Regions from separate parts of the Streptomyces sp. NPDC025618 genome, predicted to be linked through region 2. Evidence: riboswitches for the same ligand, from Rfam matches in the RefSeq annotation. Region 2 holds a riboswitch; each other region holds the start of a gene.
The links. Region 2 has a riboswitch for cyclic di-AMP ahead of ACZ4A5_RS07180 (C40 family peptidase). Riboswitches for the same ligand answer to the same signal wherever they lie in the genome.

Region 1 (7,201 bases), 110 kb from region 2:
CCCGCCGCAGCTGCCGGCCGAGGCGGAGGCCAGGGCGTCGGCGCGGTGCTCGGGCAGGGTCGTGGTGTCCGCGCCCTCCACCTCGAAGCCCGCGTCCTCGATCATCGCCAGGTCGGCCTTGCCCTCCTGGCCCTCACTGGTCAGATAGTCGCCGAGGAAGATCGAGTTGGCCAGGTGCAGCGCGAGCGGCTGCATCGAGCGCAGGTGCACCTCGCGGCCGCCCGCCAGCCGGACCTCCACATCCGGGCAGACGAACCGCACCATCGCCAGGATCCGCAGCGCGCGCTGCGGGGTGAGGTTCCACTCCTTCGCCAGCGGCGTCCCCTCGAAGGGGATGAGGAAGTTGACCGGCACCGAGTCCGGGTCCAGCTCCCGCAGCGAGAAGACCACGTCGACGAGATCGGCGTCGCTCTCGCCCATGCCCGCGATCAGCCCGGAGCACGCGGACATGCCGGCCGCCTGCGCCTGCTGAACGGTCTCCACGCGGTCGGCGTAGGTGTGCGTCGTGGTGATGTCGCCGTACGTGGCCTCGGAGGTGTTGAGGTTGTGGTTGTAGGCATCGGCACCCGCGGCGCGCAGCCGCTCCGCCTGCCCGGCGGAGAGCAGCCCGAGGCAGGCGCACACCTCGACGTCCTCGTTCTGCTCCTTGATCGCCTCGATGGTCCGGGTGACCCGCTCCACGTCCCGGTCCGTCGGCCCGCGCCCGCTGGCCACCAGGCAGACGCGCTTCGCGCCGCCCGCGACACCGGCGGCCGCCGCCTGCGACGCCTCCTCCGGCTTCAGCCAGGTGTACTTCAGGATCCCGGCCGTGGAACCGAGCCGTTGCGAGCAGTACGAGCAGTCCTCGGGGCAGAGCCCGGACTTGAGGTTGACCAGATAGTTGAGCTTCACCCGGCGCCCGAACCACTTGCGGCGCACCTTGCCCGCCGCGGCCACCACATCGAGCAGTTCGTCGTCGGAGGTCGCCAGTACGGCGAGCGCCTCTTCACGGGTCGGCAGCTCCCGCCGCAGCCCCTTGTCCACCAGCGTGTTCAGCAGGTCCATGGCCGAGATCCTTACGCACCGCACCGCCTCGGGCCAATGGAGAGATCGCACAACAGCCCCCTTTTGAGGTGTGTGTATTGCCACACCCTGACCAGGCGGGACGAGGACTACGTTCTATGCACTGCATACAAAGCGGGGCCCGGGGCCCCGCCGTGCTCCCACCCACCGTCGCCCCGCCACGGAAACGACAAGGACGGCCGATGCCCCAGGACCCCTTCGACTGGATCGACCGGCACCACGAGCGCCGCCTCGCCGCCGGTCTGGTGCGGGACCTGCGTCCGCGCCCCGCCGAATCGCCGCTGGCCGACCTGGCGGGCAACGACTATCTGGGGCTCACCCGGCACCCGGAGGTCACCGCGGCGGCGGCCGAGGCCGCGCTCCGGTGGGGCGCGGGAGCGACCGGTTCGCGACTGGTCACCGGCAGCACCGCGCTGCACGCCCGGCTGGAGGAGGAACTGGCCGCCTTCTGCGGCTTCGAGGCGGCCCTGGTGTTCTCCTCGGGCTACGCGGCCAACCTCGCCGCCGTCACCGCCCTCACCGGGCCCGCGGAGCACGCGGCCCTCGTGGTCTCCGACGCGGGCAACCACGCCTCGCTCATCGACGGCTGCCGGCTCGCCCGGGCACAGACCGCGGTGGTCCCGCACGCCGATCCCGACGTGGTCCGCAAGACGCTCGACGCCCACGGCGGCCGCGCGCTGGCCGTCACCGACTCCGTCTTCTCCGTCGACGGCGACGCCGCCCCGCTGGCCGCGCTCGCCGACGCCTGCCGGGCGCACGGCGCGGCCCTGCTCGTGGACGACGCGCACGGCCTGGGCGTCCTCGGCGAGGGCGGCCGCGGGGCCGTGCACGCGGCGGGCCTCGCGGGCGCGGCGGACGTCGTCGCCACCGTCACCCTGTCGAAGTCACTGGGCAGCCAGGGCGGTGCGGTCCTCGGCCCGGCCCGGGTGATCAGGCACCTCGTCAGCAACGCCCGGACCTTCATCTTCGACACCGGCCTCGCCCCGGCGGCCGTGGGCGCGGCCCTGGCGAGCCTCGGGGTGCTGCGCCGCGAGCCGCAGCGCGCGGCGCGCGCCCGGCACGTCGCCCGCGAGCTGCACCGAAGGGTGACGGCCGCGGGCCTCGAAGCCGTACGGCCCGACGCGGCGGTGGTGTCCGTACGGGCGCCGTCCCCCGAGGCGGCGGTGCGCTGGGCGGCCGACTGCCGGGCCGCCGGGATCGCGGTCGGCTGCTTCCGGCCGCCGTCCGTGCCCGACGGCATCTCGCGGCTGAGGCTGACCGCCCGGGCGGACCTGTCGGACCGGCAGGTCGAGGAGGCGGCCGGCACGGTCGTACGGACCGCACCGGCCGCCTGACGGCTCAGGTCGTGCGGTCGGGGGGACGGAGGGAGCCGTCGCGCAGTCCTCCGAGGAAGGAGGACCAGGCGAGGGGGGAGAGCAAGAGGGCGGACAGGGCGGTGTTCTTCGAGTCGCGCACGGCCAGGAGCCCGGGGGCCAGACCGGCCGTCTCCACGCAGTTGTTCATTCCGGTGCTGTAGCTGCTGCGTCGCCACACTGCGCCGCACAGGGCCGAAGGGGAAGGTACGTACCGAGGCATTGCGGACATGGTGCCTCCTTACGCGCCGTCGTAGATCCCGGCGATGAAATCCAGCGAGTTCTCGTGCGAGAGGGCGTGCGCCCGCAGCGTGGTGAATGCCTCGGCGTACGCCCGGAGGTCTTCTTTCCGCTCGAGGTAGAGGCTACTCGTCAAATGGTCGAGAACAACCACGTCCAGATCAGCAATGCGCGGAAATGAGAAAATAACAAAAGGTCCGGTGATGCCAATATGACAGCTCCTGGAGAACGGCAGTACATGCAGCCGCACATGACGCTGCGCACCCGTTTCCACCAGGTGTCGCAACTGCCCGGCCATGACCTCCCGCCCACCGACCTCGTGGCGGAGCACCGCCTCGTCCAGCACGGCGCACAGCTCCAGCGGACTGTCGCCGCCCAGCACCGACTGCCGTGCCATGCGCACCCGCACCAGCTTCTCCACCTGCTCCGGCGGCGGGTCGTTGAGCGCCGCACGGGTCACCGCGCGGGCATAGGCGGGAGTCTGGAGGAGGCCCGGCACGACCGTCGTCTCCAGGGTGCGTAACCGCGACGCCTCCGATTCCAGGCTGATGAAGTCGAGATACGCCGCCGGCAGCAGATTGCGGTAGGCGTACCACCAGCCCCGGCGGGCGCCCTCCGCATCGGCGGTGCCCGCGCCGCACAGCGCTCCCAGCAGCGCGCGCAGTTCGGGGTCCGACACCCCGTACGCGTCCAGCAGCAGCGCGACGTCCGAGGACTTCACGCCACTGCTGCCCGTCTCGATGCGGCTGACCTTCGACTGGTGCCAGCCCACCGCGTGCGCGGCCTCCAGGCTGGTCAGTCCGGCGAGTTCGCGCTGGCGGCGCAGCTCGCCGCCGAGTTTGCGGCGGCGCACCGCGGGTCCGTTTCGCATAGCCCTGCCTCCGCCTGTGATGAACCCCGTGACGAACGTGGTGTTTCTTGTCAATAGACCAGTGTGCCGTCGGAATCCGGTCTCTCGTCGTAGAGTTCACCGCTTCGAGCGACAGATATATGCAGATGCTGGAGGATCGCCCGCATCACCCCCATTTCCGGTGGCAGGCTGTCGCGCAGAGCCGTCCGGAAGTGCTCTCGACTTCACGACGCATTGCGTCGGAGTCCGCTCCCGGCGGGAAAGGGACAGCGCCATGGCAGATCACCAAGAAGCCACCGTCACCCTGCCGAGCGCCCCCGCCTCGGTCTCCACCGCACGCCGCTATGTGGCCGGCGTGCTCGCGGACTGGGGGCTGCCGGGCGGCACGGACGCCGCCGAGACCGTGCGGCTGATCGTCTCCGAGCTCGCCACCAACGCCGTGCAGCACACCCGTGGCCAGTCGCCCACCTTCACCGTCGAGGTGCGGCTCGATCTCGACCAGCAGTTGCGGATCGGGGTCACCGACAGCCACCCGCGCTTCCCCCGCAGACTGCCCGCCGCCGTCCAGCAGGACAACGGGCGGGGCCTGGTCATCATCCGCTGCCTCACCGCGGAGCGCGGGGGAAGGGTCTTCTTCACCCCGAACCCGGACGGCGGCAAGACCGTGTGGATCTCGCTGCCCTGGACCGTGCCCGCCCTCAGCGCCGAACGGTGAGGGCGGGGCCGGGGCCCCGCACGGCGTGCGGGGCCCCGGTGCGGCGGCGCGGCCGCCTCCTGCCGCTGGGTGTGCCGGCGGGTCAGTTCACCCGGCCGTAGCGGACGTTGTTCGTCCAGATCCGCTCCAGGCGGACCACCGCTCCGGTCTTGGGCGCGTGCCAGATCCTGCCGCCGCCCGCGTATATCCCCACGTGGTAGATGCCCTGGCCGGAGACGAAGAACACCAGGTCACCGGCTTCGCGGGCGGAGCGGGAGATATGGGTGGTCCGGTTGTACTGCTCGGCGGCGGTGCGGGGCAGGGTCTTCCCGGCCCGCTTGAAGGAGTAGAGGGTCAGGCCCGAGCAGTCGAAGCGGTAAGGGCCGGTCGCGCCCCACTGATAGGGGGAACCCTGTTTCGAGGCCGCGATGTGCAGTGCGTCGGTGGCGACGGTCGATGCCTCGGCTCCCGTCGCGCCGCCCGGCACCAGCACCGTGGCGCCGACGGCGGCGAGCGTGAGCGCGGAGGCCGCGCCGGCCCTGGACATCATTGACGGACGTTTGTGCGCACCCATGTGCCAACCCTTCGTCAGCCGCCTGTGAAGGATGACCTGTCGGGTTCGGGCAGGCGAAGATGCCCGGCCGTGTCAACGGCTTCACCCCAAGGGCCGACCGCACTACTCTTGGTCGTCCCACCGTGCTCGGGTCCTCCATCCCCACCGGTGCGTTCGTTCGACCCGGCATCCAGGCAGCGGCGGGGTTCGGCGTCCGCCTGGACCGCCCCGCCGGGATGGCGGGGTCTTGTCGTCGACCGGATCTTGGCGCAGCCCAGGTACGGATTCCGAGCGGAACCAGAGGTATGTGAGGCTGCTCACTCCCGGGCAATTCCGCTGGACACGACGGGGATTGTCCGTTTCGGCGAAGCCCTGTTGAGCCCCTGGCCTGGGGGCCCGCGGCACCGCTCCGGCGCGGCGTGCGTGCCCGGTTGACATCGATCACCGCGCGTCGTCTACGACACCGTCCGGCGTCTGAGGGAGCGGTGTTTATTCGCCCGCCGACCCGTGATGCACGGACGCGGGCGGGAGCGTGAGCGGGACCGCGCCCCGGACGCGCCGACGCGCCCCGGTCCGGACCGGCAACGGGCGCGCCAGGCGGCTCCCGGGCAACTCCCGCCCACCGCCCTCGAACGCGGCTGCGAGGGCTTCGCCGGGCCCGGCGCGGGCGACGCGCGCGGTCTGCGGGGCCCGTAGCCCGTCGTACGTGTCATGCGGATGGAGCGGAGTGATCCGGCCCAGAAGATCCAGTAGTTGCAGACGGCAGCGGCATGAAGTTCCGGCCCGGATCGCCGGTTTCGTCCCCCTGGCCCCTCCGGCCCCCCGTGACACCCCTGGCCATGGATGCGCAAAGAGTCAGTTAACGCGTTGGAAAAGCTTCCGCTCTAATCTGCAATCCCTGGCCGTCCGATGAAGAACCCCAGGTCAAAGGTGTGTAGAACTCTTGTGTGCCTCCGTTGGGTTCGCTGGGGGCACTGGTTCGTCAGTGAGGTGGACGCATGCAACTTTCCCCGCATGAGCAGGAACGCCTGCTTCTCCATGTGGCCGCCGACGTAGCCGAGAAGCGCCGGGCCCGTGGGGTGCTGCTCAACCACCCCGAGGCGGTGGCCCTGATCACCGTGCACGTCCTCGAAGGCGCCCGCGACGGCCGGACCGTCGCCGAGCTCATGTCCTCCGGGCGCAAGGTGCTCAGCCGCGCCGAGGTGATGAGCGGCATACCCGAGATGATCCGCGAGGTCCAGGTGGAGGCCACCTTCCCGGACGGCACCAAGCTCGTCACCGTGCACGAGCCCATCGGCTGAAGGGAAGACCGCCATGATTCCCGGAGAGATCCTGCTCGCCGCCGACCCCGTACCCCTCAACCAGGGGCTCCACCGCACCCGGCTCACCGTGCTCAACGCCGCAGACCGGCCCGTGCAGGTCGGCTCGCACTACCACTTCGCCGAGGCCAACCCGGGCCTCGACTTCGACCGCGCCGCCGCCCGCGGCAAGCGGCTCGACATCGCCGCGGGCACCGCCGTGCGCTTCGAGCCCGGCATCCCCGTCGAGGTCGGCCTGGTGCCGATCGCCGGCAAGCGCGTCGTCGAGGGGCTGCGCGGCGAGTGCGGAGGGCCGCTCGATGACTGAGCTCAGCCGGGCCGCGTACGCCGATCTGTTCGGCCCGACGGCGGGGGACCGCATCCGCCTCGCCGACACCGACCTCCTGATCGAGATCGAGGAGGACCGCAGCGGAGGGCCCGGCCACGCCGGGGACGAAGCGGTCTTCGGCGGCGGCAAGGTCATCCGGGAGTCCATGGGCCAGTCCCGCGCGACCCGGGCCGACGGCGCCCCCGACACCGTTGTCACCGGCGCCGTCGTCCTCGACCACTGGGGCGTCGTCAAGGCCGACATCGGCATCCGCGACGGCCGCATCACCGGCATCGGCAAGGCCGGCAACCCCGACACGATGGACGGCGTCCACCCCGACCTCGTCATCGGCCCCGAGACCGAGATCATCGCGGGCAACGGCAAGATCCTCACCGCCGGGGCCGTCGACGCCCACGTCCACTTCATCTGCCCGCAGATCGCGGACGAGGCCCTCGCCTCCGGCGTCACCACGCTCGTCGGCGGCGGCACCGGCCCGGCGGAGGGCAGCAAGGCCACCACCATCACCCCCGGCTCCTGGCACCTTGCCCGGATGTTCGAGGCGATGGAGGGCTATCCGCTGAACGTCGGCTTCCTCGGCAAGGGCAACACCGTCTCCTACGACTCCATGCGCGCCCAACTGCGTGCCGGAGCCGTCGGCTTCAAGATCCACGAGGACTGGGGCGCGACCCCCGCCGTCATCGACGCCTGCCTGTCCGTCTGCGAGGAGAGCGGCGCCCAGCTCGCCATCCACACCGACACGCTCAACGAGGCGGGCTTCGTCGGCGACACCCTCGCCGCGATCGCCGGACGCACCCTGCACGCCT
Region 2 (7,201 bases):
CCGCAGCAGGTCGTGGAAGCGGTAGCGGCCGGTGGCGTACGACTCCAGCATGCCCGCGTCGGCGAGAGCCTCGGCGAGGTCCTCGGCGGTGAACTCGTCACAGTCCAGCAGCGCGGCGGCCGCCGGCAGCGACAGGTCGGGGGCGGCGGGGAGGGCCAGCAGGCGGAAGGCCCTGGCCTGGTCGTCGGCGAGGTGGGTGTAGCCGAGCCGGAAGGTGGCCTCCACGGTGAGGTCGCCGGCCTGCAGTTCGTCGAGCCTGCGGCGTTCGTCGTCGAGCCGGGTGCCGAGGGAGGCGATGGTCCAGCCGGGCCGGGCGGCCAGGCGGGAGGCCACGATGCGCACGGCGAGCGGCAGATGGCCGCAGGCCGCGACGAGCGCGGCGGCGGCCCGGGGCTCGGCGGCGACCCGCTCGGCGCCCACGATGGCGGCGAGGAGCGAGAGGGCCTCGGGCGCGCTGGCGACGCCGACGTGGAAGTGGCGGGCGCCGCCGAGGGTGAGGGCCCGCGACCGGCTGGTGACGAGGACGGCGCAGCCCGCGGTGCCGGGCAGGAGGGGACGGATCTGGGCGGCGTCGCGGGCGTTGTCGAGGAGGAGCAGGACGCGCCGGTCGGCGAGCACGGAGCGGTAGAGGGCGGCGCGCTGGCCGAGGTCGTCGGGGATGTCCGTCTCGGGGACGTCGAGGGCCTGGAGGAAGTGGGCCAGGACGCTGCCGCTGTCGGCGGGGTGCGCGCCCTGGCCCTGGAGATCGACGTAGAGCTGGCCGTCGGGGAAGCAGGGGCGGGCCGCGTGGGCGGCGTGCACGGCGAGCGTGGTCTTGCCGACGCCGCCGATGCCGGTGAGCATGGCGATCATCACGGCGGGCCCGGAGGTCTCGGTGAGGGCGGCGCACACGTCGCGCACGAGCTCTTCGCGCCCGGTGAAGTCGGGGATGCCGGCCGGGAGCTGGAAGGGGACGGCCCTGGGGCGCGCGGTGTCCGCGGGGCCGGCCGCGGGCTCGGGGGCCGCGGCCGGGGCGTAGGCCAGGCCGGGGTCGGCGGCGAGCACCCTGGCGTGCAGTGCGGTGAGTTCGGGGCCGGGTTCGACGCCGAGTTCGGCGACGAGCAGGCGCCGGGTGTCGGTGAAGGCGGCGAGGGCCTCGACCTGGCGGCCGCAGCGGTAGAGGGCGAGGATCAGCAGGGCGCGGAGGCGTTCGCGCAGGGGGTGTTCGGCGGCGAGGGAGCTCAGCTCGGGGACGATCTCGGCGTGGCGGCCGAGGGCGAGGGCGCAGTCGAAGAGCCCTTCCTGGGCGACGAGGCGGGCCTCCGAGAGCCGGTGCCGCTGTCGTTCGGCGTACGGGCCGGGGAGCCCGGCCAGCGGGGCGCCGTGCCAGAGGTCGAGGGCCGCGGTGTAGCGGCTGTGCGCGGTCTCGGTGTCCCCGGCGTCGCGGGCCTCGGCGGCCTCGGCGAGGCGGCGCTGGAAGACGACGGCGTCGACCTGCTCGGGGCGTATGTGCAGGGCGTAGCCGCCGGCGGAGGAGACGAGGACCGTGGCCGGGGTCCTGGCCACCCGGCCGGGTTCGAGGAGGTTGCGCAGGCGGGAGGCGTAGGTCCGGATGGTGCCGAGGGCCTGAGGCGGTGCCAGCTCGCCCCACAGGGCGTCGATCAGTTCGTCGCTGGAGACCGTGCGGCCGCCACGCAGCAGGAGGACGGCGAGCATGGCGCGCTGCTGCCGGGCTCCGAGCTCGACCTGGTGCCCGTCGAGCCGCGCGTGCACGGGGCCGAGCAGCTGGAAGGAGAGCCGTGCTCCCGTTGTTGCTCCGCTGGCGCCCATGTCTCCCCCGACCTCGCCGCGCACACTCCGCCCGGCGACAAGGGGACAGTATCTCAGGGGTTCGCGCGGCCGGCGGTACCCGTGACGTTACGGGTGCGGGTCCGTTGATCGCCTGTTGATCGCGGTGTCACATACTTCGGTGAAAGACCGTTCGACCCGCACGACAGGAGTTCCGCATGACCACCGACGCCCCGAAGCCCGCCGAGGCCGCGCAGCCCGCAGAGCAGAACACGCCCAGCGAGCAGGCCATCCTCGCCGGGCTGGGCGCGCCCGTCGAGCACGCGGAGGGCACCCCGATCCCGGGGACCGAGCCCAGCGGTCCGATCCGCCCGACGCACACGACGGGCGCGCAGTAGGCCCGAGCGGGCCGCAGGTGCGGGCCTTCGACCGCGTTCGCGGTCGGGGGCCCGTCGCCGTCCGGGCGCTCCGGACACCGTTGGATCCGGGCACCGTTAAAGGTGTGCAAAGAAACCTTCGCCCCACCCCAGAAGGAACGATTACCGGACAGCCGCGCCCCTTCCTGTCCGCTCACCGCCCCTCGCTCATCCGCGCCCGTCACGGGCGTTCACAAGAACGGCTCGCGGTACGCGTGTGACACAAGAGACTTGCCGACGCCCCGCCCGTACGACCGAATGTCGCTCTTGAACGTTCACAGGGACGATCCGATACTCCAGGGAATTGACATGGACGCGACTAGCACCTCCCGGACGGCCCCGGGCGGCGCATCGGCCGTCACGCCCCTGTCACCCCCTCACATGCACCCTCCGTGCCCGGACATCGGTCTCGCCGGGCACCCCCCACTGGAGGTCTCGTGAAACGTCCTCGCATATCCGCACGCCGTTCCGCCATGGCCGGTACGGCCGCCGCCGTCCTCGCGACCGCCGCGCTCGCCCTGCCCGCCGCCCACGCCATGTCCGCACCGGCGCCCGGCACCGTCTCCGCCGAGCAGGCCACGGGCCTCGCCCAGCGGATCGCGGCCGAGCTCCCGGCGGACACCGCGGGCTCGTACTACGACGCCACCACCCACCGGCTCGTCGTCGACGTGCTCGACGCGGCGACCGCGGCGAAGGTACGGGCCGCGGGCGCCGAGGCCCGGCAGGTCCGGCACTCGGCGGCCGAACTCGCCTCGGCCAGAGGCACCCTCAAGGCCCAGGCGTCCATCCCGGGCACCGCCTGGTCGGTCGACCCCAGGACCAACAAGGTCGTCGTCACCGCGGACAGCACGGTGCGCGGGGAGCGGCTGAGCAGGCTCGGCAAGGTCGTCGCGAGCCTGGGTGACAAGGCCACGCTCAGAAGGACGGCGGGCACCTTCCGGCCGCTCATCGCCGGCGGCGACGCCATCTGGGGCAGCGGCGTGCGCTGTTCGCTCGGCTTCAACGTCAGCAAGGACGGGCAGCCGTACTTCCTGACGGCGGGGCACTGCGGCAACGCCTCGGCCGAGTGGTCCGACTCGCAGGGCGGCGCCCAGGCCGGCACCACGGAGAGCTCGTCCTTCCCCGGCCACGACTACGCCCTGGTGCGCTACACCGGCTCCTCCGACCACACCAGCGCGGTCGACCTCTACAACGGCAGCCAGCAGAACATCAGCCGGGCCGGTGAGGCGACGGTCGGCGAGCAGGTGCAGCGCAGCGGCAGCACCAGCGGCCTGCACAGCGGCCAGGTCACCGGCCTCAACGCCACCGTCAACTACCAGGAGGGCCAGGTCGACGGCCTGATCGACACCAGTGTGTGCGCCGAGCCGGGCGACAGCGGCGGCGCGCTCTTCGACAACGACACGGCACTGGGCCTCACCTCGGGCGGCAGCGGGGACTGCTCCTCCGGTGGCGAGACCTTCTTCCAGCCGGTACCCGCGGCCCTGCAGGCGTTCGGGGCGCAACTGCCCTGATCGCGCCACGCGGCCGCACCACCCGGTACCGGCACACGGCCCCCGCGCGCCTCTCAGCGCCGGGGGCCGTCTTTCCGGTGGTCCGCCGGGTCAGTTGACGCGGCCGTACCAGACGCTGTTGCTCCAGATCTTCTCCAGCCGGACCGAAGCGCCGGGCTTGGGCGAGTGCCAGATCTTGTTGTCACCGGCGTAGATGCCCACGTGGTAGACGTTGCTGCCGGAGTGGAAGAAGACCAGGTCGCCGGTCTGGCGGGAGCCGGCGGAGAGGTGCCGGGTCCTGTTGTACTGGTCCTGCGCGGTGCGCGGCAGGTTCTTGCCGACCTTCTTGAACGAGTAGAGCGTCAGGCCCGAGCAGTCGAAGCGGTTGGGGCCCGCGGCGCCGTACTGGTAGGGCGAGCCCTTCTTGGAGGCGGCGACCTTCAGCGCGGCCTGACCCGGTGTCGCCGCCTGGGCGTTCGCCGCCACTCCGGGCAGCAGCATCGAGGCGGTGACGGTGGCGGCGGTGAGGACGGTCGCGGCGCCGGCCTTGGACACGAGCGTGGATATGCCGGGGAACGCAGACATGTCAAACCCTTCGTCATCCGCCTGCGAAAGATGACCTGTCGGGTTCGGGCTGTCGAAGTTGCCCGGCCACATCCGTGGCTTCACCCCAAGGACCACCGCCATCGTGGTCCGCCGTACCTGGGTCTCCCGCTCCTGCCGATCCAGTCGGTCTGCTCCGCACCCGGAACGGCGGCAGGACTCGGCGTCCGCCCGGGGTGCCCGTCTCGGTGACGGGATCTTGTGTTCGAGTGACGATCCTGCATCACGAAGTCCCGGAAACCGGAGCCGGAACGGCTTTCTGTGAACTTCTTCACTTCGCGGCATTCACGGAACCGGGGCGCTTTTCCGGCGCGCGAAAATCATTCAACTCCTTTGCGTTCTTGGGAGTTGAGGTAATCCGGAGACTGAAATCCGGTCACCCGGTGCCGTCCCGCCGCCGGTACGCGCAGGAGGGCGGACGTCTTTGCGTCAGAAACACGCGACCGCGGGGAGCGCGCGGTTCGCCTCGACAGCGCGAGGGTAGCCCTACGGCATGCTCACCCTAGGGATCGAGGAGGAGTATCTTCTGCTCGACCCGGCCACCGCACTGCCCGTTCCGAAGGCGGAGCAGGTCTGCGCAGCGGTGGACCTGGAGCCGGTCGTGCACGAGCGGGAGATTCAGGCGGAGTTGTTGCAGGCCCAGGTGGAAGTGGCCACTCCGGTCTGCACCGACCTCGCGGAGGCGAGCGGCCATCTGCTGCGGCTGCGCCACGCCGTGAGCTCCGCCGCCAAGCGGAACGGCTGCCGGATCGCGGCGTCCGGCACGTCACCCCGCGCGGGCCTGGTGCCCGTACCCGTCACCCGGCACCCGCGCTATCTGGCGATGCGCAGCCGGGCGGCCCAACTGGTCGACGAGCAGCTGGTCAACGGGATGCACGTGCACGTCGCCATCCCCGACCGGGAGATGGGCGTCGCCGTCCTCAACCGCGTCCGCCCCTGGCTGCCGGTGCTGGTGGCCATGGCGGCCAACTCACCGATGTGGCACGGTCACGACACCGGCTTCGCCAGCTGGCGCACCGTGGTCTACAGCCGCTGGCCCGTCAGCGGGCCGCCCCCGCACTTCGCCGACCTCGCCGACTACGAGGAGCGTATCCAGGCGCTCTTCGTCGCCGGGGCGATCACCGACCGGGGGCAGCTGTACTGGCAGGCCAGGCTGTCCGACCGCTATCCCACGATCGAGGTGCGCTGCCTGGACGTCCAGCTGCGCGTCGACGACGCCGTGATGCTCGCCGGGATCGTGCGCGGCATGGTGGCGACCGCCATCCGCGACGAGAAGAGCGGCCGCCGGTCGGCGCACTGCACGCCGGAGCTGCTCAGCGCCGCGAACTGGCACGCCGCCCGGCACGGCCTGGAGGGCGTCCTCGTCGACCCCGAGGGGAAGCGGCGCGGTGCCGAGGATGTCGTCCACGCCCTGCTCGGGCACATCGGGCAGGCGCTGGAGGAGTCCGGCGACCTCCACCAGGTGAGCTCGCTGGTGCACCGGCTGCTGCTGCGGGGCACCCCGGCGGACCGGCAGCGCCGGGTGCTGGCGGCGGACGGCATCAAGGCCCTCACCGATCTCATCACCGAACCGTGACCGGCGGCCATGGGCCGGCCCGTGGCCGCGTCAGTAGTGCGGGTCGCCCTCGATCCGCCCGCCCAGGGCCCGGGCCGTGGCCGGCAGGTGGCGGACGCGGGTGGCCAGGAGCAGAGCGGCGAGGCCCAGATACACATAGGCCATGAGGAGCCGGGCGGACTCGCCCGGCAGGGCGAACTGCACCGCGAAGAGGACGAAGAGACCGGCGGCCTGGAGGGGGACGAACCGCAGGCCGAGCAGGATCACCACGGCGAGGACGGTCTGGGCGGCGGTCAGGGCGACCTCGTCGACCTGACGGGTCACCAGGGGCAGGGCCGCTCCCCCGCCGCCGAGCGCGTGGGCCAGCGGCAGGCAACCGACCAGCAGCGTCCACTGGTTGACCTTGCTGGACAGCAGCGCGCCGAGTCCGTCGCTCGCCCGCAGCCGCCACGCGAAGACCACGGCGACGATGAGCTCCGGGGCCTCGGAGGCCAGCGGGGCGAGCCACTGGACCAGGACGAAACGGTCGATGCCGAGCGAGGCGCCCGCCTCCACCAGGCCGTTGGCGAAGGGCTCCGCGCAGGCGAAGACCACGGCCGCGGCGGCGGCGAACAGCGTCGCGGTGGTGGCGCGGCGCGCGGCCCGGGGCAGCGTGGCGAGCCGCGCGGGGACCCCGACGAGCTCCTCCATCTCCCCCGAGCCGCACTTGCCGATCCGGTAGAGGTAGTAGCCGTACCAGGGGACGATCACCACCGGGACGTACCAGCCGATCTCCCGGGTCAGCGGCATCACGAAGGCGAAGACGGCGGCCACCGCGAGGAAGGCGACGTCGATGCGCCGGTGCGGCTCCAGCGCGATCCCGGTGTCCGGCAGGGAGCGGCGGCGCAGCGCGAGTGCCGAGGCGAGCGCGACGAGCGGCCAGCCGACGCCCACGAGCAGCCGGTTGGCGCCAGTCATGTTGGCCGCGGCGTAGGCGGCGTACGAGGGGTCGGAACCGGCGGCGTAGGCGAAGTAGAGGTCGACGGCGTATTCGGGCAGCACCGCGATGAAGGCCAGCAGGGCGAGCGCGAGCGCGCCGGCCATGTCGGCGCGGGCGGTCTCGGCCGCCCACATCAGCAGCAGCGCCGAGCACAGCACGCCCAGGCCGTAGACGGCCACGGCCCAGCCGGGCGCGAGCGGGGTGCCGCTCAGGCGGAGCACGGCCGCGGGGACCGCGCCCGCGCAGGTGACGCCGATCCGGGCGGCGCTCGCCGCGGCGGAGGGAACCCCCCGGGTCTCGCGCATGACGGGCTCCTTCGCGTCGCGCCTGTACCGCCGATCTATCAGCAGGCACCGGTGGAGCGGCGCGGACAGCCCGGCGCGGGGCCGGG
Region 3 (7,201 bases), on a different contig from region 2:
GCGCCGCCCGGACGTGGCCGTCGCCGACGACGAACTCCGTGGAGCCGCCGCCGATGTCCACGACCAGGAACGGCTTGTCCAGGTCGTCGCGGCCGGTGAGCTCCCTGGTCGCGCCGGTGAAGGAGAACTCCGCCTCCTGGTCACCGCTGATCACCTCGGGCTCCACGCCCAGGATCGCCACGATCCCGCGCACGAACTCCTCGCGGTTCTCCGCGTCACGGGACGCGGAGGTCGCCACGAAGCGGGTCCGCTCGGCCTTCAGATCGCGGATCACCTCCGCGTACTCCCGGCACGCGGCGAACGTGCGCTCCAGCGCCTCGTCCGCCAGCCGGCCCGTGCGGTCCACGCCCTGGCCGAGCCGGACGATCCGCATCCGCCGGTCCAGCTCGGTGAGCTCACCGGTCGCCGGGTCGAGGTCGGCGACGAGCAGCCGGATGGAGTTCGTGCCGCAGTCGACAGCGGCTACGCGGGTCACTTCTCCTCGCCTCCGCACGGGTTGACGCACGGGCCCTTGGCCCACCACTCGGGCAGCATGGCGATCGCCTCGTCGCCCAGCGGGTTGACGCCCGGGCCGGCGGCCAGCGAGTGGCCCACGAGCACGTGCAGGCACTTGACGCGGTCCGGCATGCCGCCCGCGCTGGGGAAGCCCTCCAGGACCTCGATCGCGTCACGGCGCGTGAGGTAGTCCTCGTGCGCCTTCTCATAGGCCGCGGCGAGCTCCGGGTCGGTCTTCAGACGCTCCGTCATCTCCTTCATGACGCCGTCCGCCTCCAGCGTGCCGATCGCGGAGGCCGCGCGCGGGCAGGTCAGATAGAAGAGCGTCGGGAAGGGCGTGCCGTCCTCCAGCCGCGGCTGGGTCTCGACGACGTCGGGGTTGCCGCACGGGCAGCGGTGGGCGATGGCGCGCAGCCCGCGCGGCGGGCGGCCCAGCTGCTCCTTGAACGCCGCGATGTCCGCGTCGGTGGGCTCGGTGGGCTCGGTCTTCGGAGGAGGGGTGTCCATGTGCTCGCTCGTACTCGGTCTCGACGGAGGTCTCGGTGAAGCTCGGTGCGGGGGGGGTGCCCGGGGGGCCGGGGGTACGGTCAGCGGCCGGCGCCCGGGGCGTCCGAGGCGTCGGCCTGGTCCACGCCGTCCCAGAGATTGCTGTACCAGGGGCGGTCGGCGGCGCCTTGGTCCTTTGGGCGGCGGGCGGCGCCGCTGCCGTCGACCACGCTGTAGCCGGTCTCGCCGGGGCGGAGGTAGTGCAGGTGCTCGCGGGCCTGCTGCTCGACATACGCCGGGTCCTCCAGGCGGGCCTTCTCGTCCAGCAGCCGCTGCACCTGCTTGCGGGCCTGCTCGGTGCGCTGCCGCTGACCGGCGATGTCCGAGCGCTGGGTGACCCATTGGCGCATGGGGTAGGCGAGGGCGACGACCAGGGAGCAGACGACGAGCGCCAGCAGCGCCGCGCGCCCGGTGAGCCTGCCCCGGCGGCGGGTCCGCGCGCGGTAGACCCGGGCCCGCGGGCCCCGCACCAGCGCCTTGAGTCTGGCCGCGGTCGAGAACCGGTCGCCCGCCACTTCGCCTCCCCGTGGTCCCTCGACAGCCTCGCCTGCGAACGTACGTCCCCGGCCACGGTACGGGACCGTGGCCGGGGACGTGGTGAGGCTGTGGATATCGCCCGGGGGTTTCGTTTCCGTCCCCCGGCGGGTGTCAGCCCTTGAAGCGCGGGAAGGCGCTGCGGCCGGCGTAGACCGCGGCGTCGTCGAGGATCTCCTCGATGCGCAGCAGCTGGTTGTACTTCGCGACGCGCTCGGAGCGGGCCGGGGCGCCGGTCTTGATCTGGCCGCAGTTGGTGGCGACGGCGAGGTCGGCGATGGTGACGTCCTCGGTCTCGCCGGAGCGGTGCGACATCATGCACTTGAAGCCGTTGCGCTGGGCCAGCTCGACGGCGTCGAGGGTCTCGGTCAGCGAACCGATCTGGTTGACCTTGACCAGCAGGGCGTTGGCGGCGCCCTCCTCGATGCCGCGGCCGAGGCGCTCGGGGTTGGTGACGAACAGGTCGTCGCCGACGATCTGCACCTTGTCGCCGAGGCGCTCGGTGAGGGTCTTCCAGCCGTCCCAGTCGTCCTCGAACAGCGGGTCCTCGATGGAGACCAGCGGGTACGCGGCGACGAGCTCGGCGTAGTAGTCCGTCATCTCGGAGGCCGAGCGGGACTTGCCCTCGAAGTGGTACGAGCCGTCCTTGTAGAACTCGGAGGCGGCGACGTCCAGCGCGAGCGCGATGTCCTGGCCGGGGGTGTAACCGGCCTGCTTGACGGCCTCGAGGATGAGGTCGAGGGCCTCGCGGTTGGAGCCCAGGTTCGGGGCGAAGCCGCCCTCGTCGCCGAGGCCGGTGGACAGGCCCTTGGCCTTCAGCACGGCCTTGAGGGTGTGGTAGACCTCGGCGCCCCAGCGCAGGGCCTCGGAGAAGGACTCCGCGCCGATCGGGGCGATCATGAACTCCTGGATGTCCACGTTGGAGTCGGCGTGCGACCCACCGTTGAGGATGTTCATCATCGGAACGGGCAGCAGGTGCGCGTTCGGGCCGCCCAGGTAGCGGAAGAGCGGCAGGTCGGATGCCTCGGACGCGGCGTGCGCGACGGCGAGGGAGACGCCGAGGATGGCGTTGGCGCCGAGCGAGCCCTTGTTGTCGGTGGCGTCCAGGTCGAACATCGCCTGGTCGATCAGGCGCTGCTCGGTGGCGTCATAGCCGACGAGCTCCGGGCCGATCTGCTCGATGACGGCCAGCACGGCCTTCTCGACGCCCTTGCCGAGGTAACGGTTCTTGTCACCGTCACGGAGCTCGATGGCCTCGAAGGCACCGGTCGAGGCACCGGACGGCACGGCGGCACGGCCCGTGGAGCCGTCGTCGAGGCCGACCTCGACCTCGACCGTGGGGTTGCCTCGCGAGTCGAGGATCTCGCGAGCTACGACGACGTCGATGGACGGCACGAGGGTCTCCTTCGTGTGTGTCTGGAGTTCTGCGAGCACGAGCCTAACGGGCGGCGGGGGGTCGCTCTGCCGTCGGGACGCCTCATGCGCCGAAAAATGGCACAAACGCGGTGATCGCGGGGCGAATGGCGGCAATGTTTCGCTGAACGGTGAAGCCTGCGGCTCGCTTCTGGTCTTCTGGGTGCGGTCCGTTGCCGCCTGCGGCGGGAGCGGCCTGCGGCCGCGTCCTCAAGCGCCGGACGGGCTGGTTCTGGCTGATCTGAGTGCGCCATTCGGCCCGTCCGGCGCTTGAGGACAACGCGGCGAAGCCGTGTTGCAGGGGGCTGGGGGCTTGCCCCCAGCCCCGGGAGCGAACGGCGAAGCCCCGCTCCAACGCGGCTCGGGGTTCGCGGCGGAGCGGGGCGGTGTCGCGGTGAGCGATCGGGTGCGGCGGTGAGAACCGCCGCACCCACCGGATCAGCTGAGATGCAGCTGCTGGCCCGGGAAGATCAGATCGGCGTTGGCGACGACGTCCTTGTTCAGGTCGTAGAGCTTCTCCCAGCCGCCCTTGACCTTGTTGGCGTCGGCGATCTTGCCGAGGGTGTCGCCTTCCTTGACCTCGTACTCGCCGTCACCCTTCTGCACGGGCTTCGGGGCGGCGTGCTTCGGCGCGGTCTGCTTCGGGGCCGGGGCGGCCTCGGACTCGTCCTCGTCGGAGCTCTGCGCCTGCGGAGCGGCGTGCTTCGGGGTGGTCTTCTTCGGCGCGGCCTGGCGCTCGCTGCGGTCGGCGTGCGACTTCGTGGAGGTGCCGCGGTCGGCCTTCTCCGAGCCGGAGGTGTCCGCGCCGGCACCCGAGCCACCGGGGGTCATGCCGGACACGGCGCAGCCCCAGGCGCCCGGGCCCTGCATGGCGAGGAGCTTCTCGGCGACGGCGATCTGCTGGGACTTGCTGGCGTGGTCGGCTCGGTCGGCGTAGCTCTGGCCGCCGGCGGCGTTCCAGGAGGACTGCGAGAACTGCAGGCCGCCGTAGTAGCCGTTGCCGGTGTTGATGGACCAGTTACCGCCGGACTCGCACTGGGCGACCTTGTCCCAGGTGGAGACGGAGGCGGCGTTCGCGGAGGTCGCGATCATCAGCGGGGCCGCGACCGCGGCGCCGGTGACACCGGCGAGCGTGACGATGCGGACGGCCTTGGACGGACGACGGTGCTTGCCCTTGGACATGAGTCGTTTCCTCACCGACGCCTACGAGGTGAGCTGTCGGGTTCGGGCTGTGAGTTCGCCCGGCCTCGTGTGCGAGCACACTCGGCTTCACCCCAAGCCGTCCCGGACCCTCCGGTCACCGACCGGTGGATTCGTTCCGGCGCCTACCTTGGTTCCCCCGCTCCTGCCTACGGCGCTTGCGCGACGACTCCGCCGGTCGCCGGCAGGATTCGGCGTGGCGACCGTGGTGCTCGCTTTGGCGAGCGGTCATGACGGTAAGCACTCCGGGCCGACGGGTTCAAACCCCTCTTTCCAGCCACAGTTGCCTCTTGTTACCCATAGAAACCTGACATTTCCGCAGGTGGGAGCGGGTGTGTCAAGTTTTGGAGGGGGCCGTTCCGCGGAAGTTCAACGAGACCCATGTCTCACTTTCGACTGGAACGGACATTCCCCCCGAACTATCGGTCTATTTGCCGACCTCAAGCCGCTGACCAGGAAGTATCAAATCGGGATCGGAACCGACAACTTTCTCGTTCCGCTGGTACAGCGTTTGCCATCCACCGTGAACGGAGTGGGCCTCCGCGATGACTGACAGGTTGTCACCCGGCCGCACCGTGTAATCCCCGGCGGCCGGCCTGTCCGTACGGGCGTCGTCCCCGCCGCGCGAGGCGCGGCCCTCGTCGTCCGAACGCGGCGGCTCGGCACGGTGCTTGCCCGGGCCCGAACCGGAAGCCGGACCGGAGTCCGGACCGGAGCCTTCCGCCGGGCCGCCGGTGGACGGCGCGTGCGGGGACGCGGAGTCCGCGGATCCCGGCGTGCCGGTGGACGGGTCGGCCGGCTTCGGCGTGGACGGCGCGCCCGACGTGGGGATTTCGGTGGGGTCGCCCGTGGGCCCGGCCGTCGGTCCCGTCGTCGGGCTGCCCGGGTCCTTGCGGTGCTTGCCGCTCTCGGGCTTGCCGCCCTTGTCGCTCGCGGAGGGCGAAGGGGTCCCGGAGGAAGGCTTCGCGTCCGGGTTTGCGGACGGTGAGGCCGGGGCAGCCGGGGAAGCGGTGGAGTCCGACGGCGCGGAGCCGCCCGTCGCGGGTGCGGAGGGAGTGCGCTCCGGTGCACGAGGCGCGGGTGCGTCGTTCGTCGGCGCCTTGGTGCTGCCGGGCGTCACTTCGGGGGCCTTGCCGTCCTTGGTGAGGCCGGCGGCGGAGCCGCACGCCTGCCAGGTGCTCGCGCCGGCGTTCAGCACCTCCTCGGCGACGGCGATCTGCTGCTGACGGCTGGCGAGGTCGGGGCGCGGGGCGTACGCGCGGCCGCCGTACCGCTCCCACAGCTCCTGGGTCATCTGCAGCCCGCCGTAGGAGCCGTTGCCGGAGTTGGTGCTCCACGTCCCGCCGCTCTCGCACTGGGCGACGCGGTCCCACGTGGGGGCGTCGGCGGCACTGGCGCCGGTGGCCGCGAGCAGCGGCATGGCGAGGGCCGACCCCGTCACCCCCGCTGCGACCACGACGGCGGGTACCTGACGGGGGCGACGATGTCGACCGTTCCCGGAGCGCATGTGATGGCCTCTCGTGTGACGGCGAATATGGTGGTCGAACATAGCCACCGGCCCCATCAGTCACAAGCCGGTGTAGCGCAGGTCACGCGGTGGTCACGTCAGTTGACGCAGGGTCATCCGGCGTGCGCCCCGAACTCGACCGGCAGGGTGCGCAGTCCGCGCATGATGAGCCCGCCGCGCCACCGCAATTCCTCCGGATCGACAGAAAGCCGCAGGTCAGGGAGGCGGCGCAGCAGCGTCGCGAGCGCGGTCCTGCCCTCCAGCCGGGCCAGCGGGGCCCCCAGGCAGTAGTGGATGCCGTGCCCGTATCCGAGGTGCTGGTTGTCGGCCCGGGAGAGGTCGAGGGTGTCGGGCTCCGTGAAGCGCTCCGGGTCCCGGTCGGCGGCCGCGAGGACCACGAGCACGGGGTCCCCCTCGGCGATGCGCTGACCGCCGATCACCAGCTCCTGCTTGGCGAACCGCCAGGTGGCGAGCTCCACCGGGCCGTCGTACCGCAGCAGTTCCTCCACGCCCGTCGCGAGCAGGCTCTCGTCCCCTTCGGCGAGCGCCAGTTGGAGCCGCTCGCGCTGCCCGGGATTGCGCAGGAGGGCGTGCAGACCGTTACCGATCAGGTTCACAGTTGTTTCGAAACCGGCGAAAAGCAAGATGAAGGCCATCGCCGCGGCCTCGTTCTCGGTGAGGTGCTCGCCGTGGTCGCTTGCCCGGATAAGACCGGAAATCAGATCCTCGCCGGGGTTCTCCCGCTTTCGGTGGATCAGTTCCGCGAGATAGGTGCGCATCTTCTTCACCGCGCGGGCGACGCCGCCGCGCGGGCCGCCGCCGTGGCGGATCATCATGCCCGCCCAGTCGCGGAAGTCGTCCTGGTCCTCGGCCGGCACGCCGAGCAGGTCGCAGATGGCATAGATGGGGAGGGGGAAGGCGAACTCGTGGATGAGGTCGGCGCTCCCCCGCGCGCAGAAGTCGTCGATGAGCCCGTCGGTCAGCTCCTGGACGCGCGGCGCGAACTCGGCGACGCGCCCCGGCGTGAACGCCTTGGACACGAGCCTGCGCAGCCGGGTGTGGTCCGGCGGGTCGATGTTGAGCAGGTGCGTCATCAGATTGGCGCTGCGCTCGCCCGGGATGCCGACCTTCCCCTTGCCGTGCGCGGACTCGCTGTGGTGCACGGGGTTCTTCGACAGCCGCTGGTCGGCGAGCGCCTGCCGGGCGTCGGCGTAGCGGGTCACCAGCCAGGCGTCCACGCCGCTGGGGAGCGCGGTGCGGTGGACGGGGGCGTTCTCGCGGAGCCAGGCGTACGTGGGGTACGGGTCGGCGGCGAATTCCCAGGTGAAGAGCGGGGGGACGGTGGCGGGGGTGATGTCGTGCACGTCCACTGACGCTACCTGGGGCCGGGGCGGCCGGTGCGCGGGTGGCATCGCGTGCGCCACCGCCGCGCGGCGGTGTCCTCACCCACCGGGCGCGCTGGATCCGGCCGACGCCGACGGGCATCGAAGCCCGCCCGGGTCACCC
Region 4 (7,201 bases), on a different contig from region 2:
ACCGCGGCACGGCTCACGTCGAGCGCGGCGGCCAACTGGCTCTGGCTGACCTCTCTCCGCGTGAGCTGCCGATCGAGCCAGGCCCCGAATGTATTGGTCTCGCTCATGGCGCCCTTCTGCCTCGCTCTGTACCCCACCAGCACCAAGAGGCTAACTTTGACGCCCGACAGGCGTCAATTTTTATTTGACACCCCTGCTCGTCCGCTTGAGGGCGAGAGCCCAGCTCAGCGGGTTTTACGCCGGCGTAACGTCAAACTGCAGTTGACGTTACGCCGGCGATCAAGGTAGCGTTTTCCTGACGTTGACTCAGGTCACCAACTCCAACCCCGCTAAGGGTTCCCGCCTGGAAGGGCTCAGCGCATGGCCGAGCAGAACCGCATGGAGTACACGTTCGAGGTCGACAGCGACGCCCCGGCGTCCGTGTCCATCCAGCACACGAAGGACAGCGCAGCCATCACCGTCGAGCACCCGGCGGGCCCCGTCCACATCTCCATCCACCGCATCAGCTGACCGACCCCGCGGTTGATCAACCAGTAACCGCACCTTCATGGATGCGCCGTCGGGGGGCGGATGCCCATACCTGACAGGTCCAGATCGTCGCTCCGCGCACGCCACGCGGTGCTCCCAAGGACTGCGGCGCCCCATCAACAGCGCCGCCTGCCCCACCGAAGCGGAGCGGGCAGCGCTGTTGATGCCGAAACTTATTCGATCTAACTAATCAATCAAGTTGACGTCGTCTCCCCGTCCCGGCCCCGCCGGCACCCGGACACCTGATCACGTCACAGCTCCTGTCCATGCTCAGACGATCAAGCCGCACTGCTCGCTATCGGGTCGGCCTCTTCGAGCCGCTCGCGCAGACGGGCCCGTAGCCGCCCCCCTCGCACCCCCGGCGTAGCCTCGGGAGGCAAGAGGTTTCTGATGCGTGCGGAGGTTGTGCAGATGGCTGGGATTCCGACATCCGTCGTGGCTGCCGGTGGGCTCGTCGGGGGGTATGGCGTCGCCCGGTGGACCAAGAAGCGGCCGCTCGGTGGGGTCGCGTTGGCCGCCGCCGGGGCCGTGGCCGCCCGGCAGTGGGCCGGGAAGGCCGGGGCCGGGAAGGCTGCCGCGCTGACGGGGCTGTACGTCGCCGCGTTCGCCGGGTCGCACCCGCTGTCGAAGAAGGTGGGCCCCTGGCCGTCCGTCTTCGCCGTCGCGGGCGGCGTCGCGCTGGCCTCCTGGGTCGTGGAGAGCCGCGCCTGAGAGCGTGCGGAATCACCGGGCTTCCGGCCCGGCGTGAGGGCGGCGGTCCTGCCGTGAGGAGCCGGACCACCGCGCCTGGGAGCGTGAGGGGCCGTACCACCGGCCCCTCTGCCTTCTCGGCTCCGCCCTACTCCGACGCCTCCGTCAGAAGCGAAAGCTCCGCCTCCGTGAGCTTCAGATCCGCCATCGCCAGCAGCGCCGGAAGCTGGGCGACCGTCCGCGCGCTCGCCAGCGGGGCCACGACCGTCGGGCGGGAAGCGAGCCACGCCAGGGCCACCGTCGAGAGTTCCGCGTCGTGTGCCGCGGCGACCTCGTCCAGGGCCGCCAGGACGCGGAGGCCGCGTTCCGTTTCGAGGTACTTGCCGGCGCCCTCGGCGCGGGCGCTGTCCACCACCGTGCCCGGGCGGTACTTGCCGGTGAGGAAGCCGGCTGCCAGCGCCCAGTACGGGACGGCGGCCAGGCCGTGGCGGGCCGCGACGTCCGCGAGCGGGCCCTCGTACGTGTCGCGGGAGACCAGGTTGTAGTGCGGCTGGATCGCCGCGTACTTCGCCAGGCCCGCCGAGTCGGAGAATTCCAGGGCCTCCGTCAGCCGCTCGGCCGTGATGTTGGAGGCCGCGATCTCGCGGACCTTCCCCTCCTTCACCAGGGCGTCGAGCGCGGTGAGGAATTCCTCCACCGGCACCGACGGGTCGTCGTAGTGCGTGTAGTAAAGGTCGATGTAATCCGTGCGCAGGCGGCGCAGGGAATCCTCGACGCCGGACTTGATGACGGCCGCCGACAGGCCGCGCGGTTCGGGGACGCCCGCACCGACCTTGGTGGCCAGGACGATGTCGGCGCGGTTGCCGCGGGCGGCGAACCAGTTGCCGATCACGGTCTCCGACTCGCCACCCGTATTGCCGGGCGCCCAGGCGGAGTAGACGTCGGCGGTGTCGATGAAATTGCCGCCGGCCTCCGCGTAGGCGTCGAGGACGGCGAAGGACTCCGCCTCGTCGGCCGTCCACCCGAACACATTGCCACCGAGGGCCAGCGGGTGGACGGACAGGTTGCCGATCTTCTTGTGAATGTCAGCCATGACTCTCTCCAACATCCTTACGGTGAAGGGTATTCCGCTACTTCGCCGTCGCGGGGAGCGGCGCCGCCCGCTCGGTGGACAGCGGGGCCGCGATCGCTTCGAGGGAACGCCCCTCCGCCGGTACGGCCAGGAAGGCCGCGACCAGCCCGGCGGCACACATCAGGGACGCGCCGATCTGGAATGCCAGCACCGTGTCACCGACGACGCCGCTGCTCGTCAGGTCGGAGAAGATCAGCGGACCGGTGATGCCGCCGGCCGCCGTGCCGAGCGCGTAGAAGAAAGCGATGGCCATCGCGCGGGTCTCCATGGGGAAGACTTCCGACACCGTGAGGTACGCGCTGCTCGCGCCCGCCGAGGCGAAGAAGAGGACGACGGCCCAGCAGGCGGTGAGGGTGTCGGCGCTCAGCCGCCCGGCGCCGAAGAGCCAGGCCGTGCCGAAGAGGAGCAGGCCGGACAGCAGATAGGTCGAGGAAATCATGACGCGCCGGCCGACGGTGTCGAAGAGCCGGCCGAGCAGGAGCGGACCGCAGAAGTTGCCCGCGGCGATGACCGCGAAGAAATAGCCGGTCCGGGAAGTGGAGACGCCGAAGAACGTGGTGAGAATGGCGCCGAAGCCGAAAGTGATCGCGTTGTAGAGAAACGCCTGGCCGATGAAGAGGGCGAGGCCGAGCACGGCACGCCGGCGGTACTGGCCGAACACCGTACGGGCGATTTCCCGGAAGGTGATCGCGGACCGCTGGTGAATGGTGATCTCACCTTCGGCGGGCGGCAGCTCGCGCCCCTTCTCCGCCGCGACGCGTTCCTCGATCGAGGTCACGAGTTCCTCGGCCTCGTCCCCTCTGCCGTGGATGAACAGCCAGCGCGGGCTTTCCGGCACATGGCGCCGTACGAGCAGGATGACCAGGCCCAGGACCACCCCCAGCGCGAATGTCAGCCGCCACCCCACGTCCACTGGGAAAACGGCCGTGTCGAGCATCAGGATCGACAGCAGTGAACCGCCGACCGCGCCGATCCAGAAGCTGCCGTTGATGATGAGGTCGACCCGGCCGCGGTAGGCCGCGGGGATCAGCTCGTCGATGGCGGAATTGATGGCCGCGTACTCGCCTCCGATGCCGAATCCGGTCAGGAAGCGGAAGGCGAAAAACCACCAGGAGGAGAACGACAGGGCGGTCAGCGCCGTCGCCGCCAGATAGACGGCGAGGGTGACGATGAACAGCTTCTTGCGGCCGAACCGGTCGGTGAGGCGGCCGAAGAAGAGCGCGCCGGAGCACGCCCCCGCCACATAGAGGGCCGCGGCCAGGCCCGTGATCTCGCCCGAGGTGACCGGCAGGCCGCTGCCCCGCTCGGAGAGGCGGCCGGCGATGTTGCCGACGACCGTGACCTCCAGGCCGTCCAGGATCCAGACCGTGCCGAGGCCGATCACCACCATCCAGTGCCAGCGGGACCAGGGGAGGCGGTCCAGACGGGCCGGTACGGAGGTGGTGATCGCGGCTGTCACGGCATCCGGGTGCCCCTGTCCGTGCCAGATATGCGTGACGGCTGCCGCGGGCTACGGCTCCAGGCCACGCTCGCGCAGCCAGGGCAGCGGGTCGACCGGGGCTCCGCCGTCCGGGCGGATCTCCAGGTGGAGGTGCGGGCCGGTGACATTGCCGGTGGCGCCCACGCGGCCGATCACGTCGCCGCTGTTCACCTTGCCCGAGGTGACCACCATCGACGACAGGTGGCAGAACCACACCTCCGTACCGTCGTCCAGCTTCAGCACGATGCGGTAGCCGTACGCGCCCGCCCACCCGGCGTGGGTGATCGTGCCGCTGCCGATCGCCTTGACGGGCGTGCCGGTCGGGGCGGCGAAGTCCTCGCCGGTGTGGTTCGCGGACCACATGTTGCCCGCCTGGCCGAAGCCGGCGGTCAGGGTGTACGAGCCGACGGGGAGGGTGTACGCGCCCGGGCTGTGCGCCGCGGGCGTGCGTGGCCCGGTGTCGGTGGGGTCGGCGGCGTCCGCCGGGGCCACCGGGTGGGCCTCGGCACGCGCCGCCTCGGCCTGCTCGGCCTCGGCCGCCTTCGCCGCCCTGTCCGCCTCGGCCGCTTCCGCCGCCTTCTTGGCCGCCGCCTCGGCCGCCTCGCGCTGCGCCGCCTCGCGCGTCCGGTCGTCGGCGGAGGTCTGCTGGTGCTCGGCCTGCTGGAGGATGCGGGCACGCAGGGCCTCGCCCGCGTTCGTGGTGCCCTGGGCCGCTTCCTCGGTGCTCAGGCCGGCCTGGGTGAGCGGCTGTTCGGCACCGGGCGCGGCGGGCGCGGCCTGCTCCTCGTGTGTCTGACCGCCGCCGAGGAGGGAGCCGGCCAGGTCGGGTACCGATATCGGTGCCGCCGGGCGGTCCTGCGCGCTCGCCATGCCGCCCGCGCCGACGGCCGCGATGACACCGACGCCGAGGACGGCGCCGCTGCGGGCCATCGTGCCGCCGCGCTGCTTGGCGACGCGGTGCCGGCCGCCGCTCCCGCCACGGGCCGGTACGGGGGCGGGGTGCGCGGCCTCGCCGACGGCCGGCTCCGGCGCCGTCGGCTCAGGCACCGCCCAGTGCGGGACGGTCGGCTGGGGCGCTGCCGGTCGCTGTGCGGCCGGCTGAGGGGGCATCGGCTGAGGCGCCACCGGCTGAGGATCAGTGGTGAAGCCCCGCGCGGGAGGCGCGATCGCCGGGGTGCCGCTTTCCATGGCCGCCGTCTGCGGCGAGGGCGTCGCCATATGGGCGGTCATATACGCGGGCACGATCGGAAGTTCGGGTGCGTAGTGCTCGTTCGACCCGTGCAGAGTGGGGTCGAGGGCAGGCTCGTTGGACGCCACGGGGGCGCACTCCTTTCCTTCCTTCTCGCCTACCGGGTTAGCTGTCGGGTTCGGAGCAGGAAGGTCTCCTACGAGCCGGGTGCGGCCCGATTCACCCCAGGGCGGGTGGTTCCCCGGTTCCCAGATGCTGCTGGTGTATCAGGTCTTGCTGTGCCCGCGGGATTCGGCGAAGGCGCACGGCGCCGCCTCTTGCGGCGGTGATGAGGACCGCACGTCGTTATCGAACGTTAATAGACAGACCGCGTGGTTTCCAAGCCGAAAGGCTGAATCGACCGGCTCCTTGGTCAGGACTTGGCGAGGAGGCCGACTTCTTAATGTGGTCCTTATTCCGACGGAATGCGGAACGATCAAGATCCACTACTGGGTGTGCGGGGGGATTTCGGTGCTGCGGGCCTCTCGGCGTGGCGGTCGATGGCGCCGTCCGCCCGCCGGACGCCCGCCGTACGGGCAGGCGGCTGTGTCGGGGCGGGCGTACCGGAAACGTCGTCGCCCTGGCGGGGACGTCCGTCGCCGGTCGGGTCGGGTCGCGAGCAGGGTCTTGTCGCCCGTGGTGCGGCTGCCCGCGCGTGCGTGGGGGCGCTGCCTCAGCCCCTCGATGTGCGGGTCGGTTGGCCTGCGGCGCTTTTCCCCAGCCCCGCCCCTTCCCGAAACTGGGGCGCTGCCCCAGACCCCGATCTGCGGGCCGGTTCGCCGCCTGCGGCGGGAGCGGCCTGCGGCCGCGTCCTCAAGCGCCGGACGGGCTGGAAAGAAACGCGTACCCGGGCCGGAACGAGCCCCGGACGAGCTGAAAAGAAAAGACGGGCGCGCCCGGCACGGCGACGATCACCCCGGACAGGCTGAAAAGACGGACGTGCCCGGAACGGCAACGAGCACTCCCATGCAGGCTGGGCGAACTGACGCGCCCGGACCAGCAACGAGCACTCCCATGCAGGACTGGGCGACAGCGAGCACCCCGGACGCGCTGAAAGGGAAGACCGGCCCACCCCCACAACCCGATGCCGCTCTCCGGCGGGAGGGGGTGGGGCTGGAGGGTGGGGTTCTGGAACGCGGTGCGAATCCGGGGCACTCAATGCGCCTGACCCGCACCGCACCGCGTTCCAGGTCCCAGCCCGGAAGACCCACCCCCGGCACCCACCACAACCCAAGCCCGGCCGGCGCTTGAGGCCGCCCGCCGCAGGCGCAGCGGACCCGCACCTAGCCAACGGCGAGCCCGCAGGGCGCTCCCGCCGCAGGCGGCAACGAAACCCGCACAAGGCAACGGCGAACCCGCAGGGCGCTCCCGCCGCAGGCGCAGACAACCCGCACCCGGCAACGGCGAGCCCGCAGGCCACCCGAACCGCAAGGCGCGAGCAACCCGCAGAACCCACACGGCAACCCCGAGCCCCCCGGCTACCGGTCAGACCTTCGGCGCCCGCCGAGAGCCCCCGCCCCCACCGCCACGGCGAACCGCGTTGCCCGGCCGCGTGCCGCCCGAGCGGCGGGACGCCCCGCCGCCCTGGCCCTGCCCCGTGCCGCTGCCGAAGCCGCGGTAGCCGCCGCCACCGTTGCCGGCGCTCGGCTCCGTACGCGTACGGCCGCGGCCGGACCCGGAGCCCGAGCCGCGCGAGCGGGACGGCTTCTTCGTGCCCTGCGGCTGCTGCGCGGCGGCCGGCGGCGCTATGACCACCGCGACACCACTGGGCTCACGCGCACCGGTGATCCGCTCCAGCTCGGGGTCGCGGGGGTGCGTCTTGATGACGTTGGGGGTGATCTTCGCCGTGACCATCATGCGGGTCATCTCGCGCCGCTGCTCGGGCAGGACGAGGGTGACGACCGTGCCGGACTCGCCCGCGCGGGCCGTGCGGCCGCCGCGGTGCAGGTAGTCCTTGTGGTCCATCGGCGGGTCGATGTTCACGACAAGGTCGAGGCCGTCGATGTGGATGCCGCGGGCGGCGACGTTGGTGGCGATCAGCGCGGTGACCTGGTCCGTACGGAACAGCTCCAGCGTGCGGTTGCGCTGCGGCTGGCTCTTGCCGCCGTGCAGCGCCCCGGCGCGCACGCCCTCGGAGAGCAGC

Region 1: another riboswitch for cyclic di-AMP. It lies ahead of ACZ4A5_RS07635 (C40 family peptidase); the one in region 2 lies ahead of ACZ4A5_RS07180 (C40 family peptidase).
Region 3: another riboswitch for cyclic di-AMP. It lies ahead of ACZ4A5_RS13785 (transglycosylase family protein); the one in region 2 lies ahead of ACZ4A5_RS07180 (C40 family peptidase).
Region 4: another riboswitch for cyclic di-AMP. It lies ahead of ACZ4A5_RS05460 (M23 family metallopeptidase); the one in region 2 lies ahead of ACZ4A5_RS07180 (C40 family peptidase).

Annotation. Positions count from the first base shown of each region.
Region 1 is NZ_JBVHLW010000005.1:142,971-150,171, reverse strand. Features, by position in the region: gene bioB (biotin synthase BioB) at 1-1,044, opposite strand, end outside; gene ACZ4A5_RS07655 (8-amino-7-oxononanoate synthase) at 1,245-2,396, shown strand; gene ACZ4A5_RS07650 (DUF397 domain-containing protein) at 2,401-2,565, opposite strand; gene ACZ4A5_RS07645 (helix-turn-helix domain-containing protein) at 2,656-3,525, opposite strand; gene ACZ4A5_RS07640 (ATP-binding protein) at 3,779-4,219, shown strand; gene ACZ4A5_RS07635 (C40 family peptidase) at 4,302-4,772, opposite strand; cyclic di-AMP (ydaO/yuaA leader) riboswitch at 4,777-4,950, opposite strand; gene ACZ4A5_RS07630 (urease subunit gamma) at 5,750-6,052, shown strand; gene ACZ4A5_RS07625 (urease subunit beta) at 6,066-6,377, shown strand; gene ACZ4A5_RS07620 (urease subunit alpha) at 6,370-7,201, shown strand, end outside.
Region 2 is NZ_JBVHLW010000005.1:34,127-41,327, forward strand. Features, by position in the region: gene ACZ4A5_RS07165 (AfsR/SARP family transcriptional regulator) at 1-1,809, opposite strand, end outside; gene ACZ4A5_RS07170 (hypothetical protein) at 1,986-2,165, shown strand; gene ACZ4A5_RS07175 (S1 family peptidase) at 2,621-3,694, shown strand; gene ACZ4A5_RS07180 (C40 family peptidase) at 3,785-4,258, opposite strand; cyclic di-AMP (ydaO/yuaA leader) riboswitch at 4,262-4,414, opposite strand; gene ACZ4A5_RS07185 (carboxylate-amine ligase) at 4,770-5,852, shown strand; gene ACZ4A5_RS07190 (hypothetical protein) at 5,883-7,115, opposite strand.
Region 3 is NZ_JBVHLW010000012.1:36,894-44,094, forward strand. Features, by position in the region: gene ACZ4A5_RS13765 (Ppx/GppA phosphatase family protein) at 1-475, opposite strand, end outside; gene ACZ4A5_RS13770 (DUF501 domain-containing protein) at 472-1,002, opposite strand; gene ACZ4A5_RS13775 (FtsB family cell division protein) at 1,083-1,556, opposite strand; gene eno (phosphopyruvate hydratase) at 1,690-2,970, opposite strand; gene ACZ4A5_RS13785 (transglycosylase family protein) at 3,427-4,170, opposite strand; cyclic di-AMP (ydaO/yuaA leader) riboswitch at 4,174-4,355, opposite strand; gene ACZ4A5_RS13790 (LysM peptidoglycan-binding domain-containing protein) at 4,616-5,644, opposite strand; gene ACZ4A5_RS13795 (cytochrome P450 family protein) at 5,809-7,107, opposite strand.
Region 4 is NZ_JBVHLW010000003.1:320,341-327,541, reverse strand. Features, by position in the region: gene ACZ4A5_RS05485 (helix-turn-helix domain-containing protein) at 1-107, opposite strand, end outside; gene ACZ4A5_RS05480 (hypothetical protein) at 361-510, shown strand; gene ACZ4A5_RS05475 (hypothetical protein) at 940-1,239, shown strand; gene ACZ4A5_RS05470 (aldo/keto reductase) at 1,367-2,311, opposite strand; gene ACZ4A5_RS05465 (MFS transporter) at 2,349-3,809, opposite strand; gene ACZ4A5_RS05460 (M23 family metallopeptidase) at 3,861-5,147, opposite strand; cyclic di-AMP (ydaO/yuaA leader) riboswitch at 5,159-5,293, opposite strand; gene ACZ4A5_RS05455 (DEAD/DEAH box helicase) at 6,544-7,201, opposite strand, start outside.